DNA from 2 places in the Enterobacter cloacae complex sp. 385G4 genome. Region 1 is predicted to be linked to the other one. Evidence: predicted binding sites of a transcription regulator. Region 1 holds the regulator's gene; the other holds the start of a gene.
The links. Region 1 encodes PurR, which represses purine synthesis genes. Its sites were predicted from a motif close to CANGCAAACGTTTGCNTG; they were not measured.

Region 2: pyrC (dihydroorotase) is a predicted target of PurR. The motif match lies at 2,276-2,293, and genes of this name have one in related genera.

What each region holds. Positions count from the first base shown of each region.
Region 1 is NZ_JBXWDD010000001.1:291,891-295,925, reverse strand. Features, by position in the region: gene AC2FAJ_RS01590 (MFS transporter) at 1-1,001, opposite strand, end outside; gene cydH (cytochrome bd-I oxidase subunit CydH) at 1,163-1,252, opposite strand; gene purR (HTH-type transcriptional repressor PurR) at 1,550-2,575, shown strand; gene punR (DNA-binding transcriptional activator PunR) at 2,593-3,504, opposite strand; gene punC (purine nucleoside transporter PunC) at 3,619-4,035, shown strand, end outside.
Region 2 is NZ_JBXWDD010000001.1:24,228-28,262, forward strand. Features, by position in the region: gene solA (N-methyl-L-tryptophan oxidase) at 1-202, opposite strand, end outside; gene bssS (biofilm formation regulator BssS) at 319-573, opposite strand; gene dinI (DNA damage-inducible protein I) at 846-1,091, opposite strand; gene pyrC (dihydroorotase) at 1,166-2,212, opposite strand; gene AC2FAJ_RS00170 (lipoprotein) at 2,339-2,899, opposite strand; gene mdtH (multidrug efflux MFS transporter MdtH) at 3,023-4,035, opposite strand, start outside.

The DNA.
Region 1 (4,035 bases):
AATGCCCCGATATTCACGGAAGACGAGAGACCCGGCGCCTCATGGGCAACACGCATCACGCGCATCTGCAGCGGCGGCACCACGGCAAAGGTGGCAGCGCCCCAGACAACCATCGCAATCGCCGCACCGAATTCATTCTGCGCCAGCCACGGGATCGCGACCATAATGACAATCAGCAGGGTTAAAAAGCCCTTCAGCGTGCCGCTCACGGAACGGTCAGCAAATTTCCCGCCGAGATAGTTGCCAATCGAGAAGCCGACGCCAATCAGCACCAGCATCGCGGTAACAAAGAGTGGCGTTGCGTGGGTAATGTCGTGTAAGACCGGCGAAATGTAGGTGTAGAGGGTAAACATCGCTCCTGCCCCCAGCACGGTGGTCAGCAGCGCGGAAAGTACCTGCGGGCGCATCAGCACCGACAGCTCTCTGCGTACATCAGGGCGTTCACCCGCACTGCCTTTTGGCAGGGAGAAGAACAACGCCACCATCGCGACCACGCCCAATCCGGCCGTCGCCAGGAAGGACATCCGCCAGCCAATGACCTCGCCCAGCCAGGTTGCCGCAGGAACACCGCCGATGTTAGCGATGGTCAGCCCCATAAACATGGTGGCCACGGCGCTGGCCTGCTTGTGTTTTGGCACCACGCTTGCGGCCACGACCGAGCCCAGACCAAAGAAAGCACCGTGGTTGAGGCTGGTCAGAATGCGCGACAGCATCAGAGTGGTGTAATCCGGCGAAATGGCCGAAAGCACGTTGCCCAGGGTGAAAATCGCCATCAGGAAAATCAGCGCATTGCGGCGCGCACGGTGCGAAAGCAGAAGCGTCATCAGCGGCGCTCCCACCATCACGCCGATGGCGTAGGCGCTGATTAACATCCCGGCGGCCGGGATCGAGACGTCCACGCCACGGGCGATAACGGGCAGTAACCCCATCGGGGAGAATTCAGTGGTGCCAATCCCAAAAGCGCCAATCGCCAGGGCCAGCAGGGGAAAATTGATTTTCATGCGTCAACTCCGGATGCCGTGTCATGTGGTGACACAGAACAAAGAAGCGGAAAGCATGACATCAATCACAAAAAATGAGAAGTTAACAAAATGGCAAAAGATTTTTGCCAGAGAAGTAACAATCGGAGCGTTCGGGAGGGAGAAGACTCCCCCCGCGTAAATCAATGCAGCGCAGCCGTCAGGCCAGCCGCCACAATCAGCGCCAGCACAATAACGGTGGTGAACAGCGAAAACTTCAGATCGGAACTCATCAATTTTTCTCCTTTTAATCCCCCCACGAAAAGTGAGCTTGCTCATTTTTGCACAGTTTACGTCAAAAATCTTCCTGGATTTAAGCTGATAAACACTTTACCTCTTCCCCTTTTCATCAAGATAGGCCAAAATTCCACGCTAAATTTATTAGCGTACCGGCCATTGACCCCCTCCTGACGTCCCGTGTCGTTTTCCCGGCGTGCCGCAATTCAAAATTGCGTGATAAGGGTGAGAGAAGGCAAACGTTTACCTTCAAGTTTTTCAGGAGTTTAGGATATGGTCTGGAGTGACATTTAATGGCAACAATTAAAGACGTAGCAAAACGCGCAAACGTTTCCACTACAACCGTATCACATGTAATTAACAAAACCCGTTTTGTGGCGGAAGAGACGCGCAACGCCGTCTGGGCAGCGATCAAAGAGCTGCACTACTCGCCGAGCGCGGTTGCGCGGAGCCTCAAGGTTAATCACACCAAGTCTATTGGTCTGCTGGCGACCAGCAGCGAAGCGGCCTATTTTGCCGAGATCATTGAAGCGGTAGAAAAAAACTGCTTCCAGAAAGGCTATACCCTGATTCTCGGCAACGCCTGGAACAGCATTGAAAAACAGCGCGCCTACCTGTCGATGATGGCGCAAAAGCGCGTGGACGGCCTGCTGGTGATGTGTTCAGAGTACCCGGAATCCGTGCTGTCGATGCTGGAAGAGTATCGCCATATCCCTATGGTGGTGATGGACTGGGGCGAAGCGCGCGCCGACTTCACCGACTCCGTTATCGATAACGCCTTCGAAGGCGGTTACATGGCGGGCCGTTATCTGATCGAACGCGGCCACCGCGAGATTGGCGTGATCCCGGGTCCGCTGGAACGCAACACCGGCGCGGGCCGCCTGGCCGGTTTTATGAAAGCGATGGAAGAAGCGCTAATCACCGTGCCGGAAAACTGGATCGTGCAGGGCGACTTTGAGCCGGAATCAGGCTACCGCGCGATGCAGCAGATCGTCTCCCAGCCTCACCGTCCAACCGCCGTTTTCTGCGGGGGCGACATCATGGCGATGGGCGCCCTCTGTGCGGCCGACGAGCTGGGTCTGCGCGTACCGCAGGACATCTCCGTGATCGGGTATGACAACGTGCGCAACGCGCGCTTCTTCACGCCAGCGTTAACCACCATTCACCAGCCGAAAGATTCACTGGGTGAAACCGCCTTCAATATGCTGCTGGACAGGATCGTCAACAAGCGTGAAGAGTCACAGTCCATTGAAGTTCACCCTCGCCTCATCGAACGCCGTTCCGTTGCGGATGGCCCGTTCCGCGACTACCGTCGTTAAGCTCATTGCGGAGCCAGTCAGTCTGGCTCCCGCAGCCACTCCCGGTTAAGCGTTTCGCTGTCCCCCAGATAGTCCAGCAGCCAGGCCATCGCCGGCGAGACATCATTTTGTTGCCAGGTGAGGCAGCAGGCCGCATCCGGGAACGGATTCTCCAGCGTTAGCTCAACCCACTCACCGGTGTCGATTCGCGGACGTGCAAAATGGGCGGGCACCATGCCTACGCAGAGCCCGGCACTGAGGCACGTCGCCGACGATCCCCAGTCAGGGGCGACAACCCGCCGCTGGTTGTCCAGCAGCCAGGTAATTCGCTTCGGCAGCGAGCGGGAGGTATCTTCCAGCACCAGCGACGGCCAACTGCGCAGCGTATCGTCGCTCAGCGGCCCTTCCGTCGCCGCCAGGGGATGATCGCTTGCCACCACGCATTTCCAGCTCAGCATCCCCATATCGCGAAAGGCGTAACGTCCCCCGACCGGGATCGCCTGGGTCGCGCCAATCGCCATCTCTACCCTGCCGTCCGCCAGCGCATCCCAGACGCCGTTGAACACCTCCTGCGAGACCCGCAGTTCTACGTCAGAGAAATGCCGATAAAAATCGACAATCATCTGCCGGGTGCGCTCGGGCTTAACGATGTAATCCACCGCAATGGAAAGGTGGCCCCGCCAGCCGTTCGCGATCTGCTGGCACTGCTCGCGGGTGATCTGCATTTTTTTGATAACAGAACGCCCTTCCTTTAAAAACCACGCCCCTGCGGGCGTTAATTCAACATCACGATGCCGCCGTTCAAACAGCGGTACCGCCAGCCACTCCTCAAGCTGTCGCACAGTATAGCTGATGGCCGAAGGGACGCGGTGCAACTCCTGCGCCGCTCCGCTAAAGCTGCCATTACGCGCGACAGCATCGACCACTTCAAGAGAATAATCTGACCACATTTTCTGCCTGCAAAAAATTTGAATGCACCCGACAAATATTAGCGTTTCACAAGCGGCTTTGCACTCCCTACACTCAGCGCCAACGTATACCTGCCTCCTCAGGAGAATAAAACAGTGCAACCCAGGAAAGGTTTTTTAGTCTGGCTCGGCGGCTTAAGCGTGCTGGGCTTTTTGGCCACCGATATGTACCTGCCGGCGTTTGCCGCCATGCAGGAAGATTTGCAAACCCCTGCTGCCGCCATCAGCGCCAGCCTGAGCCTGTTCCTGGCCGGTTTTGCCTTCGCGCAGCTGCTCTGGGGACCGCTTTCGGATCGCTTTGGGCGTAAACCGGTGCTGCTGCTGGGGCTGGCCATTTTTGCCGTGGGCTGCCTGGGGATGCTATGGGTGCGCGATGCCACCTGGCTGCTGGTGCTGCGGTTTGTTCAGGCGGTCGGCGTCTGTGCCGCGGCCGTGACCTGGCAGGCGCTGGTCACCGACTACTATCCGGCGAACCGCACTAACCGTATTTTCGCCACCATCATGCCGCTGGTG
Region 2 (4,035 bases), 270 kb from region 1:
GGGCGCGAAGCACCAGCGGGACATAGCGCTCGCCTTCGCCATACGCATGGCGGATAAGGCGGGTATCGCCATGATGGCTGCCCTCCGCATGAGGCGGAAGATGGCTATCGATCATCAGGACCTTCAGCCCTGCCTGCGTTGCGTAATAACCGGCGGCCGATCCAACGGAGCCGCTACCAATAATGATTAAGTCGTATCTCATATGCATCTCGTAAACTTACGGTTTGTTAGCAGAGTAATTAACAACGCGGGCGTAAACAAGCGGGAAATAAATAAGGCACCGCGAGGGTGCCTGTTGAGTGAAAAGTGGGCATAAGGTTAGTGCCGTTTATACTCATTTTCCTGATAGTCGCCAGATTCTATTTTTGCAATGCCTGCCTCTAAAATAGAAATAAACTGACGGGCGACGTCTGTTGTTAGCCACAGCGTCTGTCCCACTTCCGCTTCGTCACGGTTGAGTTGATTTGGGGTCTGGTAGTGCAAACGCAGCATCAGTGCATCGTAGCTATCTACGGTACTGATATCCCAGCCTACAAGCGGATGGGTCTGGATGACTTCGTTATTCTTTTCCATTATAACCCCCTTAATGCGTGTTAGAAGACAACGGCTCTGAGGTTCAATGCATGTTTTTCTGAAAGCTTCTTCAGTATACCAAGTAATAAGGGTTCCAAAGGGAAAAATAAACAGGTAGCAACACATTTTTCTGCTTTTTAGGATTGTTCGAACAATAAAACACCATCTCGTTCACGATTTTTTAAGAACACGCTGAATTAATTTGATCTTTCGAAATTACAGGCAAAAAAAAGCCGGGGCGACCCGGCAAAAAACACAATGAGGGAGCAGTGTTAATCGGTAATGAACCAGTCATCTGCGCTTTCCCACGTTTCCTGCAGGATTTCGCTGATGCGATCTTTATCTTCTTTTGCGGCACCCATGACGGAGAGGTTGTTCGCTGCGGCGTAACGCACCGTTACGGCGCCCGCGTTGTCGGGAAAGGTGTTGTTAATACGACGGGATAATTCGCCTGCCAGAGCGTCAAGCGCGCCGGCAGGCAGAACGGTAGTTTTGGCTATGGTGACTTCAATACGCATAAATGCCCCCTGTGTAATATACTGTTTATTTATACAGGCATATTATCGGTTTTACAACAAGGGGCGTTGATTTTTTAGCGTTTTACCGTCCAGCTTACGGTTTCACCTGCCAGGAAGGGGATCAGCGTGTCATCCGTCAGCGCGATAGACTCCTCAACCTGGCTCGCTTTGCGCTCCAGCTCAATGAAGGTGTCATTGACCGGCAGGCCGTAGAAGCGCGGGCCGTTGAGGGAGCAGAACGCTTCGAAATGTTCCAGCGCGTTCATCTCTTCAAATACGGTTGCGTAGCTGGCAAGCGCCGTTGGGGCGTTGAAACAGCCCGCGCAGCCGCAGCTTGCCTCTTTGCGATGGCGGGCGTGAGGCGCGGAGTCTGTGCCCAGGAACGCACGCGTGAATCCGCTGGCGACCAGTTCGCGCAGCGCCTGCTGGTGAACGTTGCGCTTGAGGATCGGCAGGCAGTACAGGTGAGGGCGCACCCCGCCCACCAGCATATGGTTACGGTTAAACATCAGATGCTGGGGGGTAATGGTCGCAGCGATCAGCTCGTTACCGTCGCGAACATACTCTGCCGCGTCTTTGGTGGTGATATGCTCAAAGACCACCTTAAGCGCCGGCAGGCGCTGGCGCAGGGGCTCCATCACGGTTTCGATAAAACGGGCTTCACGGTCGAAGATGTCAATCTCCGCATGCGTTACTTCACCGTGTACCAGCAGCGGCATGCCCAGTTTCTGCATGCGCTCCAGCACCGGCATGATGGCATCAATACTGGTGACGCCGTGGCTGGAGTTGGTGGTGGCGTTCGCCGGGTAGAGTTTCGCCGCCGTAAATACGCCTTCGTTAAACCCGCGTTCCACTTCGTTCGGATCCAGTGAATCGGTCAGGTAGCAGGTCATCAACGGGGTGAAATCATGTCCCGCCGGAACGGCATCCAGAATGCGCTGACGGTAGGCAATGGCGGCATCGACGGTGGTGACTGGCGGAACCAGGTTTGGCATGACAATCGCGCGGCCATAAATTTCACTGGTATAGGGCACGACGGTTTTCAGCATATCGCCATCGCGCAGATGGATATGCCAGTCGTCTGGGCGGCGGATTTTAAGAACCTGGGGTTGTGCAGTCATGGAAGCTCCGGCTTGTCAGGAATCAGTCATAAGGATGGCTGTTTTTGCCGGACACAAATCATAAGCGGAAACGTTTTCGTTTGCACACTTTTCCGTAAAAAAAAGGGCGCCGCAGCGCCCTTCAGGTTAATCGGTGAAAGGAATAACGATCTCTCCCGGTTTCACCTCTATCCCTTTTGCGTATTTCTTCGCGAGGGCTTCACCCTTGCTGTTGTCTTCGCTTAAGACGTACGCCGGCTGCTGGTTAAAGTAGTTTCGCAGCGACTGGTTCAGATAGGGCATCAGGGTTTGCAGTACCGGCGCCATTTTGTCCGGCGAAACCTGCGCATCGACCACTTCCATCTCCTGCAGGAATATCGCCCCTTTCTCTTTGTTGAAAACGGGGAGCGCCTTCAGCTTGAGCTTGATGTTGGCTTTCTGATTGCCAAAAAGGGACGTCATATCAAGCGCGGCATCGCCTGCGAGAGTGACTTTATTCGGCTCTTCGCGACCAATCTGGCTGGTGAGATTGGTGAGCACGATGTGGGCATCGGCCAGCCCCGGCACGCCAATGTCTTTAGAGAAATTGTTATGTTTTTCCAGCGCCTGATTAATTTCCTGCTCACTGACGGTATATTGCGTAAGCTGGTTACAGCCGACCAGCAGACCGCTGACAACGAATGCCGCGGCTAAGACAATTTTCTTCATAGTGCTCCTCAACGAAAAATCGGCGCTTCTGTCCTGTTACGCCAGTATGTCAGCGTGAATGGGCAGAAACCAGCAGAAAAAACTGAGAAGTGGGGCGGGAGAGGCTCCCGCCCGAGGGAAAGGCTACGCGCCAGGCTCGAGCATGCCGCTCGCGCTGCGCTTCTGGCTGAACTGCCACCACAGGGCGAGAAGCGTCATGATGCCTACCACGCCGAGCATCATCCAGGGGAGTTCCGGCTGGTTCAGCGCTTTGCCGGCATCGAACAGCCAGCCGCCGCCGGCGTAACCCAGCGCACCGCCAAAGGCCAGACCCAGGCGGCTGAAGCCCATATAGCTGCCGCGCGCACGCGCATCCGCAAGCGAGGCGCTCAGCGTTTCGCGGGCGGGCTCGGCGATGATGGAGCCGATATAGAAGGTGCAGATCAGCGTAAAAAGCTGCTGAAGCGTGTTTACCAGACCGATCGGCATCATGCTCAGCGTCATCAGAAACAGCCCTGCCATCAGGCGATGCTCCAGGCGAAAACGCCGTTCACTCCAGCGGGCAATCGGGTAAAGCAGCGTTAATGACAGGCAGGCTTCGATGGCGTACATCCATTTTACGGCAGCAGGCGTGCCCGCAATATCGTTCACCATGATTGGCAGCATCAGCATCACCTGTACGGCGAGCATGTAATAGCCGGTCAGGGTCAACACGTAGGTGACAAAACGCCTGTCGCGCAGGACGCGTCCTAGCCCCTCGCGCACCGGGGCTTTTACCGTCGACAGCTTCCAGGCCGGAAGGTAGAGGCCGTTAAACAGGGCGCACAGAATAAACAGCACCGCCCCGGCCGCGCAAACCAGACGGAAATCGTACTGCAGCAGCCAACTGCCCAGCAGGGCGCCAACAACCGCCCCGGCGCTGTCCTGCATCATCAGAATGGAGAAGAAACGTCCGCGGTGCTGAGGACGAATCAGCTTTACCACCAGCGCGGTGCGCGGCGGGTCAAACAGGGTGCCCCCGATACCGGAGAGAAAGCAGGAGAACCACAGCAGCCACGGCTCCTGGGCGACCGCCATCGTGGCAAAGCCTGCCGCGCGGAGCAGCATCCCGGTAACGATCATCGGTTTAGCGCCAAAGCGGTCAGCGATCGCGCCGC